Regions from separate parts of the Nocardia sp. NPDC004260 genome, predicted to be linked through region 1. Evidence: riboswitches for the same ligand, from Rfam matches in the RefSeq annotation. Region 1 holds a riboswitch; each other region holds the start of a gene.
What was found. Region 1 has a riboswitch for S-adenosylmethionine ahead of ACWEO7_RS05720 (rhodanese-like domain-containing protein). Riboswitches for the same ligand answer to the same signal wherever they lie in the genome.
Positions count from the first base shown of each region.

Region 2: another riboswitch for S-adenosylmethionine. It lies ahead of ACWEO7_RS23595 (amino acid ABC transporter permease); the one in region 1 lies ahead of ACWEO7_RS05720 (rhodanese-like domain-containing protein).
Region 3: another riboswitch for S-adenosylmethionine. It lies ahead of metX (homoserine O-acetyltransferase MetX); the one in region 1 lies ahead of ACWEO7_RS05720 (rhodanese-like domain-containing protein).
Region 4: another riboswitch for S-adenosylmethionine. It lies ahead of ACWEO7_RS13490 (aminotransferase class V-fold PLP-dependent enzyme); the one in region 1 lies ahead of ACWEO7_RS05720 (rhodanese-like domain-containing protein).

Region 1 is NZ_JBSGEZ010000006.1:21,208-24,409, reverse strand. It holds gene ACWEO7_RS05730 (FAD-dependent oxidoreductase) at 1-375, opposite strand, end outside; gene ACWEO7_RS05725 (Rv0361 family membrane protein) at 755-1,204, shown strand; SAM riboswitch class IV at 1,268-1,384, shown strand; gene ACWEO7_RS05720 (rhodanese-like domain-containing protein) at 1,399-1,815, shown strand; gene ACWEO7_RS05715 (O-succinylhomoserine sulfhydrylase) at 1,812-3,026, shown strand; gene ACWEO7_RS05710 (serine/threonine-protein kinase) at 3,038-3,202, opposite strand, start outside.
Region 2 is NZ_JBSGEZ010000042.1:46,799-50,000, forward strand. It holds gene ACWEO7_RS23585 (glycosyltransferase) at 1-287, shown strand, start outside; gene ACWEO7_RS23590 (hypothetical protein) at 313-1,020, opposite strand; SAM riboswitch class I at 1,406-1,499, shown strand; gene ACWEO7_RS23595 (amino acid ABC transporter permease) at 1,527-2,534, shown strand; gene ACWEO7_RS23600 (amino acid ABC transporter ATP-binding protein) at 2,531-3,202, shown strand, end outside.
Region 3 is NZ_JBSGEZ010000032.1:21,699-24,900, forward strand. It holds gene metX (homoserine O-acetyltransferase MetX) at 1-1,083, opposite strand, end outside; SAM riboswitch class IV at 1,301-1,411, opposite strand; gene ACWEO7_RS19840 (TetR family transcriptional regulator) at 1,464-2,177, opposite strand; gene ACWEO7_RS19845 (MFS transporter) at 2,259-3,202, shown strand, end outside.
Region 4 is NZ_JBSGEZ010000018.1:68,539-71,740, reverse strand. It holds gene ACWEO7_RS13495 (Pls/PosA family non-ribosomal peptide synthetase) at 1-721, opposite strand, end outside; SAM riboswitch class IV at 1,256-1,369, shown strand; gene ACWEO7_RS13490 (aminotransferase class V-fold PLP-dependent enzyme) at 1,417-2,736, shown strand; gene ACWEO7_RS13485 (flavin reductase family protein) at 2,897-3,202, opposite strand, start outside.

The DNA.
Region 1 (3,202 bases):
GTCGTAGAAGGCCCGCAGGTCGTCGAGGGTGATGTCGGTGCCGTAGTCGATGTTGCCGAGCAGGCGCACCTGCGGCTTGTCGAGGACCTTGTGCAGGGCGGTGATGATGCCCTTGATGCGGGGGTGATCGGGTGCGACGCCGTAGCGGATCAGGCCGAACGGCGCGGGCATGCGCTCGTAGAGGTCGATCGACACCTCGGCATCGGACTTCATCAAGGCGTCGGCGGCGTAGATCCCGGCCGGTCCGGCGCCCACGATCGCGATGCGGAGCGGGCGGGTCTTCGCGGTGTGCGCGTCAGGCCCGGAGGAGGAAGCCTGCGTCACCACGGAGGGCTCGCGGACACCGCCATCCTCTACTGCACTCTGTTCGGTCATCTCTTTACGCGCACCTTTATGGTCGAAACAATTAATGACGTCGGGCTTAGCTTAGGCTAAGTTGACGCACCGGCTCGGTCGCACCCGTCCGGTGCGGACGCCGGCGTTGCCGGCTCGTGGCTGCACGGTGCTCCGTTCGCCGCGGCGTAGAGCTGCCGATTCGCTATGACAGCAGGCCGCCGTCCCGCGATTCTATCGGGATGGCCGACGCCGCCCCGCGTCGGTGCGTGAACTCGACGGATGCCATCGACAGCCACGATTGCCGCTTACCCGCTCGCGCGCGGTCTATCGTCGCCGCGCGCCCCGGAGTCGGCGCCGCGCTGGTGTTCTGCCCGGGGCCGAGCGCTCGATACCGGCGCCGACCAGGGATCATCGAGCCATGACCGAACAGCAGCCGACCGCGGGCGAGGACGAGATCATCCGGGTCGATCAGACCGATAAACGCTCGGTGGTCCCGTTCGTCGCCGCCGCGGTGGTCGCGGCGATCGTGCTGATCGCGATCGTGCTCGGTGGTGTGCTGTCGCCCGCTGAGAAAAATGTCACAGACGCCGACCGCATCACGGCGGCCGTTCGCAATTTCGTGGACGGCTCCAACCGCAGCGACGCCGTGCCGCCGCCCGGCACCGCGTGCCAGGGCTTCGACGCCGCCCACTCACCGCTGGCGGGCCAGGACGGCGCCGGAAAGCCCGTCGAGATCACGAAAATCGACTCACCGATGGTGGACGGCGACCGGGGCAAGGCGACCGTCACCACGAAGGTGGGCGGGCAGGAGAAGACGACGACCTGGATTCTCACCAGGTCCGGCGACAAGTGGCTGGTATGCACGTGAGCGTTCGCGCAGGGTGCGACACGGTTTGACACGGTGACCCGGGTCGGTGCAATCTCAGTCGAAGGTCATGAGAACCAGTGTCAAGCCCCGGCATTGCTGGTCGGCAACCCTCCTCCGCGGTGGGGTGCTCCGGGTGACGACCTGGCGGCGCCCTGGTCCCGGGCGCGGCAAGTGCGGATTCGCAGGAGGTGCACATGAGTTATGCCGGTGACATCACCCCTCAGCAGGCTTGGGAGCTGCTGCGGGACAATCCCGAAGCCGTCTTGGTGGACGTGCGGACGGAAGCGGAATGGAGGTTCGTCGGAGTCCCCGACACGAGTCCGATCGAACGGCCGACCGTGCTGATCGAGTGGGTCGATTCCACGGGGGCGCGCAACGAGGCGTTCGTCGAGCAGCTGAAGCAAGCGCTCGACGGCCATGATCCCGAGGCTCCCGTCGTCTTCCTCTGTCGCTCCGGTCAGCGTTCGGTGGGCGCGGCGATCGCCGCCACCTCGGCGGGCTACCGCACCTCCTACAACGTGCTCGAGGGCTTCGAAGGCCCGCTCGACGAATCCGGGCATCGCGGCGGCTCCGGCTGGCGTGCCCTCGGATTGCCCTGGCGGCAGTCGTGATCACCGGCGGCGCCTTCGACAAGCCGCTGCCCGAGAGCGTCGGCCCCGCGACGCTCGGCGTGCGCGGCGGGCTGCGGCGCTCCGGTTTCGAGGAGACCGCCGAGGCGCTCTACCTCACCTCCGGCTTCGTCTACGAGAGCGCGGAGGCCGCCGAGGCCGCGTTCACCGGCGAGGTCGAACATTTCGTCTACTCCCGCTACGGCAACCCGACGGTGGCCATGTTCGAGGAGCGGATGCGCCTGCTCGACGGCGCCGAGGCGTGCTTCGCGACCGCGAGCGGCATGTCCGCGGTGTTCACCGCGCTGGGCGCGCTGCTGGGCGCGGGCGACCGGCTCGTCGCCGCGCGCAGCCTGTTCGGCTCGTGCTTCGTGGTGTGCAACGAGATCCTGCCGCGCTGGGGCGTGGAGACCGTCTTCGTCGACGGCGAGGATCTCGACCAGTGGGAACAGGCGCTGTCCGTGCCCACCCAGGCGGTCTTCTTCGAGACGCCCGCCAATCCGATGCAGACGTTGGTCGACGTGCGCCGCGTGAGCGAGCTGGCCCACGCGGCGGGCGCGAAGGTCGTGCTGGACAACGTGTTCGCCACTCCGCTGCTGCAACGCGGCTTCGAACTCGGCGCCGACGTGGTGGTCTACTCGGGCACCAAGCACATCGATGGCCAAGGCCGTGTGCTGGGCGGCGCCATTCTCGGCGACAAGGACTACATCGACGGCCCGGTCAAGACGCTGATGCGCCACACCGGCCCCGCGCTGAGCCCGTTCAACGCGTGGACGCTGCTCAAAGGCTTGGAGACGATGCCGCTGCGGGTGCGCCATTCGTCGGAGTCCGCGCTGCGCATCGCCCGCTTCCTGGAGAGCAACCCGGCCGTCAGCTGGGTGCGATACCCGTTCCTGGATTCGCATCCGCAGTCCGCGCTGGCCGCAACCCAGATGAGCGGCGGCGGCACCGTGGTCACCTTCGAGTTGAACGCGCCCGAGAACGAGGCGAAGAAGCGCGCGTTCGAAGTCCTGAACCGGTTGCGCATCGTCGACATCTCCAACAACCTCGGTGACGCCAAGTCCCTGATCACCCACCCCGCGACCACGACCCACCGCGCCATGGGCCCCGAAGGCCGGGCCACCATCGGCCTGTCCGACGGCGTCGTCCGCATCTCGGTGGGTCTGGAGGACGTGGAAGACCTGCTCCAGGATCTCGACCAAGCCCTCGCCTGAGCAGGGATCGGTCACATCGGCACGGTGACGCCGGGTGAAGACGGTGCACCGTGCAGGATCAAGTGGCTGGGAACGTCGTCTTTCTTGTCGTTCTTCTTGCCGTTCTTGTTCTTGCCCGGCAGGTCGAAGGCCAGCCGGATCGTCACGGCGCGGCCGGGCGCGATGCGTGCGAAGTC
Region 2 (3,202 bases), on a different contig from region 1:
GAGCGGCGGTGGGACTGGTTGCCGCCCTTGCCTATTGGCTGCCGCCCGCAGTGGCGGTGTTCGGCCGCGGGGCGCACCGCCGGGCGGGCCTGATCGGCTGGCTCGCCGCCGTCGCCGGGCGACTGCTGGCCCGCTCGACCGAAACCGGGGGCCCGCTGAAACCTTCGGATCTGTCTGCCGCCGTCGCGCACCCGGTATCGGTGGCGGTGTATCTGCTTTTGTGGGTGCGGTCACACCTGGCCCGTCGCCGCGGCACGGCGCGCTGGAAAGGTCGGCCGCTGCCCTGAGCGACCGTGCCGCGGTGACGGAATCTCACGGCACCGGGGTGATTCCCACCGTCGGCAGGAAGAAGCATGACTTGGCGCCGTTCTGCACCGTGCCGAACATCGCGGCGAGCACGGTGCCCTTCCCGGTGTCCACCGGGACCGCGCGCACCCCGCCCATCGGGAGGGACGCGACGAGGAAGTCCCGGATCGCCTGCTCGGCCACGGGCCGCTGGTCCGGCGGAACGGCCGCGGGAACCATCGAACGCGCGACCTCTGGCAGCGGCCCCATGGCGGCCGTGCCGCTGCGGCCGGTATTCAAATTCAGCCAGCTCACCTGCATTCCCGCGGTATTCGGGCCGTCCGGACCGAGCCCGTAGGGCACGAAGGTGAACATGGCCTGCCCGGCCTTGACGGCGCTGAGGTCCTGGCCGGGAATCTGGACAGTGGTCTTCGGCCACGGCCCCGGAATGGCGCCTGCCACGGCGGGCGCCAGACCGGCCGTGGTGTTGTCGAGGCAGAACGCCGACGCGCTCGGGTACGCGAACGGCTGGATACCGAGCGCGCGCAACGCGTCGAGCGCGGCTTGATACGCGCCGAACAGGTCACCGGGGGCGGCGATCGGCACGGAGTCCTCGGGGAACGCGGGAATCGTGGCATCCGGAGCCGCGAACGCGGCCCCCGGCCCGGCGAGCACGAAGGCGATCGAACTGGTCGCGACAGCGGACAACTGGGTCAGACGGCGCAATATGTTCACGAAACCTCCTCATCGGCGGAACGATCGAGGGGGACAGTACTCCGGCAAACACAATCAGCAGCCGGTATTGCACACAGCAATTTCGTGGCGAGTCCCGTTTGCCCGGAACGGACCTCCGCGTAGCCCACCGGCGTTCCCCAGCGTCGGCGATAGCCGTATGCTGCATCGGACCATCCCAGTCCGGCGCCACGCGCCCGGGATCGGCGAAGCGGCGAAACTCACCTCGCCGTCGGCAGAGCAGCGCACGCCCGGTTACTACAAAGATCCGATGAATCGGCGTCGACAAGATCTACGCTCACGGTGATTACTTCTCTTGTTCCAGGCTTCCCTTACTGGGCATCATGATTCGGCTCGCCCCTGACATCCGTTGACAGGGGGTCGGCGCCAACCATCCAGAGCGACCGAGAGACCTGGCTCGTCGACGTCGCAGCAACCCCCCGGTCACCGGGTGCGGGTGCTTCCGCCGGGACCGATGGAGGAACCGAAGTGATCATCGAGGACCCGTCATGAGCGCGTCCACCGCGCCGGACGCCGCCCCCGAGGCGGCCGCGCCGATCGAACCGGACCCGACCGGAACACCGGCCCCCGCCGAGACCGGCGCGACGCCGACCGTCGCAAAGACCCGGCATCCCTGGCGCTGGGTGATCAGTGCCGTCGCGCTGATCCTGCTCGCCCAGTTCGTGCACGGGCTGGCCACCAATCCCGGCTGGGATTGGCCGACGTTCGCGCGGTACATCACGGCCGAGTCGGTGCTGTCGGCGCTGCGGGTCACCTTGGAGCTGACCGCGTGGGGCACGGCGCTGGGCTTTCTGCTCGGCACCGCGCTCGCGATCGCCCGGCTGTCGAACAACCCGGTGCTGCGGGTGATCGCGTGGGTCTACATCTGGGCATTCCGCTCGATTCCGCTGATCGTGCAGCTGCTGTTCTGGTTCAACATCGCCTACCTGTATCGGACCCTCTCGGTCGGCGTCCCGTTCGGGCCCGCGCTGTTCACCTTCGAGGTGAACGGGGTGATCAGCGGTTTCACCGCCGCCGTGATCGGCTTGGCGCTGCATCAGGCGGCGTATTCGGCCGAGATCATCCGGGCCGGTTTCATCTCGGTGGACGCGGGTCAGCTGGAAGCCGCCGCCGCCTTGGGGATTCCACGGCTGCGGCAATTCCGCACGGTGGTGGCGCCGCAGGCGATGCGCTCGATCCTGCCGAACGCGGCCAACGAGGTGATCAGCCTGTTCAAGGGCACCTCGATCGTGTCGGTGATGGCGATCGCCGAGCTGTTCTACCAGGTCCAGGTCATCTACGGGCGCAACGGACGGGTGGTGCCGCTGCTGATGGTCGCGACGGTCTGGTACATCGTGCTCACCACGGCGCTCTCGGTGGCGCAGTACTACATCGAACGCCACTACGCCAAGGGCGCGCACCGCACGCCGCCGCCGACGCCGCTGCAACGCGCGTGGCGGAAGCTGCGCGAGGTCGCCGAGGCCGGGCCCGCCGCACCGCGCGGAGCGACCCGATGAGCGCCACACTCGCCGTGCAGGTCCGCGGCGTCCGGAAATCCTTCGGCTCGCACGAAGTGTTGCGCGGCATCGATCTCACCGTGCGATCCGGCGAGGTGGTGGCCGTGATCGGCCCATCCGGGTCGGGCAAGTCGACCCTGCTGCGCGTGGTGAACCATCTGGAGACGCTGGACGCGGGCACCGTGCACATCGACGGCGAGCTGATCGGATATCGGCTGCGCCGCGACCGCTTGCACGCGCTGCCCGACCACGCGGTGCGCAAGCAGCGCTCCCGGATCGGCTTCGTCTTCCAGCAGTTCAATCTGTTTCCGCACCTGACCGTGCTCGACAACGTCACGCTCGCACCGCTGTCCGCGCAGCGGCGCGACCGGACCGAGGTGGAGCGCGAGGCACGCCTGCTGCTGGATCGGGTCGGCATCGGACACCTGGCGGACGCGTATCCGCGCAGGCTGTCGGGCGGGCAGCAGCAGCGGGTGGCGATCGCTCGCGCGCTGGCGCTGCGCCCGCGCGTGATCCTGTTCGACGAGCCGACCTCCGCGCTGGACCCGGAACTGGTCGGCGAAGTGCTCGACGTGATCCGCGATCTGGCGCACGGCGGCACCGCGCTGGTGATCGTCACCCACGAGATCGGCTTCGCCCGTGAGGTCGCCGACACCGTGGTGTTCCTC
Region 3 (3,202 bases), on a different contig from region 1:
GGTGAGGAATCCGTCGTGCCCGTCGCGGGAGTGCACGATCTCCAGTCCGTCGCATCCGGGCAGCAGATCGGCGAGTTCCTGCTGGGTCCGCAGCGGATAGAGCCGGTCGGAGTCGACGCCGCCGACCACGCACGGCACCGGCGTCGCCGAGAGCGCCGCCTCGATGCCGCCCCGGCCGCGGCCGACGTCATGGCGGTTCATCGCCTCGGTCAGCAACACGTACGTGGCGGGATCGAAACGCTTGCAGAGCTTTTCGGCCTGATGGTCCAGGTAGCTCTGCACCGCGTACCGTCCGCCGTTCCACGGGTCCTCGTCGCCCTGCGGCTTGTTCGCGAACCGGTGATCCAGCTCGAACTCGGTGCGGTAGGTCAGGTGCGCGATCCGCCGGGCCAGCGCCATCCCCGTCGTCGGTGCGCGGCCGGTGCCGTGATAGTCGCCGCCCTGCCAGTCCGGATCGGACGTGATCGCCGCGATCTGGGTGGTCTGGGTGCCGATCTGATCGGCGGTGGCGCGGGCTCCGACCGCGAGCACCAGCGCCGCGGCGACCCGATCCGGTGCGCCGACCATCCACTCGAGCACCCGCATACCGCCCATCGACCCGCCGACCACGGCCGCGAGCCGCTCGACACCGAGCAGGTCGAGCAGAGCGGCTTCGGCGGTCACCTGATCACGGATGGAGATCTCGGGAAAACGCGCGCCCCAAGGCTTTCCGTCCGGAGCCGTGGTGGACGGCCCGGTGCTGCCCTTACAGCCGCCGAGCACGTTCGTCGCGACCACACACCATTCGTCGGTGTCCAGCGGCGCGCCCGGCCCGACCATGCCGTCCCACCAGCCGGGCAGCTGGTGCAGGCCGTCGGGCTTGCCGACGACGTGCGAGTCGCCGGTCAGCGCGTGTTCGACCAGCACGACGTTGTCCAGGCCGGGGGAGAGCTCACCCCAGCGTTGTACCGCGAGGTGGACGTCCGGGATGACCGCGCCGTTCTCCAGTCGCACGTCCCCGATGGCGATGGTGCCGAGCTGTCCATCGGGGGGCGGCAGGGCGATGCCGGAGGTCCGCGCGCTCGGTTCGGTGTTCACGGTCATGTCGCCGCCGCCGCGAAACCGGGGGGCGGAGGATCCGGGAGGAAACGCACGATCCCGAACTCGGCACCACGGCTGTGCGGGGCCGACTGCGCCGGGCCTCGCTCGGCCCCGGGCGCGGTGAATTCACTCATGGTTTGCTCCCAAGCAGGTGTTCGCCGGTACAGCAGGGGTTAGCGGTGTGTGGGTGACGAACAACAACACATGGCGGCGACCTCCTGTTACGCGCTTGCTCCCGGCTCTCGGGAGCCAGGTCATCACCCGGAGCACCCCACCGCGGCTGGAGGGTTGCCGACCAGCGAGCCGGGGCTTGACGCTGGTACTCATGACCTGTCCGGCATCATAACCGGCGGGCGGTCAGCGCCCGAAATCCTCCATCGAACTCACTGGTCCGCGGCGGTCGGCGCACCACAGCAGGTGCGCACGAACTCGTCGTAGGCCTCGGTGAACGCGGCCCGCCCCGCCCTGGCCGCGACCGCGAGGTCGTCGTCGAGGAACACATCGTCGGAGCACTCCATGCCGATGTGGCCGATCAGTTGCCAGGCGCCGACGATCAGCCGCACCGGGCGCGCGTCCGGCGTGGTGCCGAGGCGCTCGGCGACCACCGCGGCGATCGCGTGGTTCTTGTCGTCGGCATGCTCCATGCTGCGCGCGCTGACCGACGGGCTGCTGCGCAGAATCCGCTGCATCTTCTGGAACTGCCGGAACGACAGCGGATCCGCCTCGCCCGCCGCGGCGGCTTCATCGACCACGTGCAGGAAGGCCTGGCGCAGCGCCCCGAGTTCGTTGCCCGTGCGGGGCAACTCGCGCAGCGTCTCGGCGATGGTTTGCCCGAAATCCTGCACCGGCCCCAGGACGATGTCTTCCTTGCTGTCGAAATAGCGGTTGATGGTGCGCGGCGAGACGTCCGCCGCGTTGGCGATCTGCTCGATCGTGGTCGCGTCGAAGCCCTGTGTGTCGCACAGGTCGAGGGCCGCGGCGATGATCCGCAGCCTGGTCTGTTGCTTCTTGCGTTCGCGCAGGCCCTGGGTCGCCGGGCCGCCGGCGGCGCGGTCGGCCGCTGCGCCCGCGCCCGTCGGCGCCGATAACTCGAGCATGCCCCCATGTTAACGCAACCTGGCGTTTTCCTGTCCGTAACGGTCAAATGTCGTATCGCGACATTTTGCGCTTGACGACAAATGTCGCTAGATGACAGGATTGCTCGGGACATCGAGGACGAGGAGAAGACCGTGACCGAGACCGCGACAGCGGTGCACGCGCCGCAGCGGGCGAGCGGTTCAGCGCGTTGGCTCGCGCTGGGAGTGATCGCGTTAGCCCAGCTCATGGTGGTGTTGGACGCCACCATCGTGACGATCTCGCTGCCGTTCGCGCAGCGTGATCTCGACATCAGCGACGGCAACCGGCAATGGATGCTCACCGCCTACACGCTGATCTTCGGTGGCCTGCTGCTGCTCGGCGGCAGGCTGGCCGACTACCTCGGCCGACGCCGGATCTTCATCGTCGGCCTGATCGGCTTCGCGAGTGCGTCGGCGCTGGCCGGTCTCGCGCAGACCGGTGCGGAACTGTTCGCCGGACGCGCGTTGCAGGGCGCGTTCGCCGCGCTGCTGGCTCCGGCCGCGCTCTCGCTGCTGTCGGTGACCTTCACCGAGCCCGGCGAGCGGGCCACCGCGTTCGGTGTGTTCGCGGGCATCTCCGCGGGTGGTGCGGCGCTGGGCCTGATCGCCGGTGGCGCGCTCACCGAATACGCCTCCTGGCGCTGGTGCCTGCTGGTCAACACGCCGATCGCGCTGATCGCGCTGCTCGGCGCGCTGGCCTGGGTGGCGAAGGACGTGCCTGCGCCGCGCAGCGGGGGATACGACGTGCCAGGAGCCGTCACCGTGACGCTCGGCCTGATCGCCATCGTGTACGGCTTCAGTCGTGCCGCCGACGACGGCTGGCTGGCAGGCAGCACGCTGGCGCTGCTGGTCGCCGGGCTGGCCCTGCTCGTCGCCTTCGTCGTGATCGAACGGCGCTCGGCGAACCCGCTGCTGCCGTTGCACATCCCGGGTGAGATCAACCGGGGCGGCGCTTTCCTCGCCGCGCTGCTCATCCCGATCGCGATGTTCGCGATGTTCCTGTTCCT
Region 4 (3,202 bases), on a different contig from region 1:
CGCCGGTGCGCACCAGCTCACGCGGAGCGGGCACCGAGCAGGCGCCGTTGCGCCAGGCCAGCCACATCTCCTCGCAGGACGCGTCGAAGGCGACCGACAATCCGGCGAGCACACGGTCACTCGGACCGATCGGGGCGTCCGGAAGGAACAGGTCGGCTTCCGCGTCGACGAAGGCGGCCGCGTTGCGGTGGGTGACGGCAACGCCTTTCGGCGTGCCGGTGGAACCCGAGGTGAAGATGATCCAAGCGTCGTCGCGGGGACTCGGCAGCGTCGACCAGCTTTCCTCGCGCTGCTCTTCCGCCGCGCGGATGCCCGCGGCGGTGGTCTCGATGCCGGCCGCGGTCACGATCGCGGTGACCTGCGCCTCGCCGAAGACCAGTTGGGCGCGCTCGTCCGGGTCGTCTGCGTCGACCGGCACGTAGGCCGCGCCGGAGTACAGGACGGCGAGGATGGTCACGTAGAGCTCACGGGTGCCCGACGGTACGCGTACGCCGACCCGGTCGCCCGGTCGCACACCAGCGGTGGCGAGACGGGCCATGGTCTTCTCGATCTCGACGACCAGCTCCAGGTAGGAGAGCACTACTCGGCCGTCATCGATGGCAGGGGCGTCGGGGTGGGCGAGCGCCGTCGCGGTCAGGATGTCGACCAGTGTCCTGGCCTCCGGCGCGCGGTCACCACGCGACAACGGGCCCGCGGGCGCGTCGACGTCTATCTCGAGCATGGTGCTCTGCGCACCTCCCATCGACTCGCCTCACACTTTCCCGTTGTTGTGTCATAGCTGGGTTACCAAAGGGCAAACGCCACGATGGCCAGTTGTCCACGGTACCCGGGGTTGTCGTCGTTCGTTGTTCACCGGAGCGGGCGCCGGATCGGCGGGCGCCGTGCGCGTTGTTGCAGGTGGGATCGATATTCGCCGCCGCGACAGGCCGATCGCTGGTCGGTCCGTCGTCCCTCGGGTTCGCCGGGAGATGGCTCGTGTGCGGGTGTGATTCCGCTCATCGAAGCGGTGCGGACCTCGGGATGGGCGCGTGCGGCGTCGAGGCTCGTGGCGCCGGCGACCGGTCCGCCGCCTCGGAGCGCGGTCGAAGGCGTCAGTTGCCGAGGGGCGCGTGGGATGTCGAGGCAGCGGCTCGCGTGCTGTCGTCGGGATGCTTGTAAAGGCTCACGCCTGGTGGTTATCTCCACGCGGTGCTCCTGGGGACTCGGGGTCGAACGTGGTTGACAGCGCCGGGGCGCTTCTGCCACCCTCGGGTCAGGTCATGAGTGCCAGCGCGAAGCCCCGGCTTGCTGGCCGGCAACCCTCCTCCGCGGTGGGGTGCTCCGGGTGACGACCCGGCCGCCGCCCGACCGGGCGCGGCAAGCGCGGACTCGACGAATCATTCGATTGCGGGTCCCTTAGCCGACGGGATTCACGTGATGACTACCACTGTCGACAACACCTGTGCCGCTCTCGCCCGGGTCTCCGGCGACGAATTGCTCGTTCCGCTGGTGCAAGGCGGAACGGCCACCTACGCCAACTTCGACTACGCGGCGAGCGCGCCGGCGTTGACGCAGGTCACCGACCGGGTGCAGCAGTTGCTGCCGTACTACGCGAGCGTGCATCGCGGCGCGGGCTACGCCTCCCGGATCTCCACCGAGTGCTACGAGGCCGCCCGCGGGTCGGTCTCCCGGTTCCTCGACGCCGCCGACGATCAAGTGGTGGTGTTCACCCGCAACACCACCGACTCGCTGAACCTGCTCGCGTCCTGCGTGCCCGGCGACACCGTGGTGCTCGACATCGAACACCACGCCAACTTCCTGCCCTGGACCATGCAGGGCAGGCGGGTCGTGCAGGCCGCCGACACGGTGGAGGAGACCATCGGCAGGCTGGTCGCCGAGCTGTGCAGCAGGCCGGCCGCACTGCTCGCGGTGACCGGTGCGTCGAATGTGACCGGCGAGGTGCTTCCGCTGGAGCGGCTGGCCACCGTCGCGCACCAGTGCGGCGCCCGAATCCTGGTCGACGCGGCCCAGCTGGCCCCGCATCGTCGAATCAGCCTGCGCGCCAATGGAATCGACTACCTGGCGTTCTCCGGCCACAAGCTGTACGCGCCGTTCGGCGCGGGTGTGCTGGTGGGCAGACGGGATTGGCTCGACGCGGCGCGGCCCTACCTCGCCGGCGGGGGCGCGGTGCGTGAGGTGAGTACCGACGCGGCCGAGTGGGCGCCCGCTCCGCAGCGGCACGAAGCCGGGTCGCCGAACGTGCTCGGCGCAGCCGCGCTGGCCGCCGCCTGTGACGCGCTCTGTGTCATCGACGCCGAAACCCTTGCCGCGCACGAACATCAGCTCGCCGACCGTCTCCGCGACGGCTTGGCCGAGATTCCTGGCGTTCGGCTGTTGCGCATCTGGACCGACAGCCCCGACTCCGTCGGCATCGTCGCGTTCACTCTGGACGATTTCGCCCCCGGCCAGGTCGCCGCCTATCTTTCCGCCGAACACGGTATCGGCGTTCGCGACGGACGCTTCTGCGCCCACCCGCTGCTCACCCGCCTCGGCTTGGACGGCGCACTGCGCGCGAGCATCGGCCTCGGCACCACCTCCGCCGATGTGGACCGCCTGATCGATGCGATCGCCACCCTTGTGGCGACGGGCCCCACCTGGAACTACGCCGCCGAGAACGGTGTATGGAACCCCACCCCGGAAACGCGCCCCTTCACCTCCACCGCCCCCACCGGCGCGGCTCCCTGCCTGGTGGGCTGAAACAACGCTTGTTCCTCGATCTCGTCGAAAAGGGCACTAAGGATCCCATTCGAGGCGGGTGGGACGGTGCCCAGCCTTCCTGTGCTGGAGCGGCTGGCCCGTGCGCTCGACGCCGAGTTGGTGGTGCAGGTGCGGCCGAGGGTGGCGTAGCGAACTCGGGTCAGTCGCCGAGGGCGGTCGGCCGGTAATAGCGCCCGTTGTAGTACAGCAGCGGTGCGGCGGAGGGCTTCTCGTCGGTGTTGTCGTGTACCCGGGTGACCAACCCGACGACGAAGGTGTGGTCGCCGATGGGGATCAGTTGGTGCACGGTGGCGCGTAGCCAGATGGGGGTGCCGTGCAGGACGGGTTCGCCGGTGTCGAGAGCGGTCCACAGAGATCGGTCGGTGAAACGCTCCTCCGCCGTTCGGGAGAACCGGTGAGCCAGGTGCTGCTGGTGTTCGCCGAGGAAATGGATGACGACGGACTC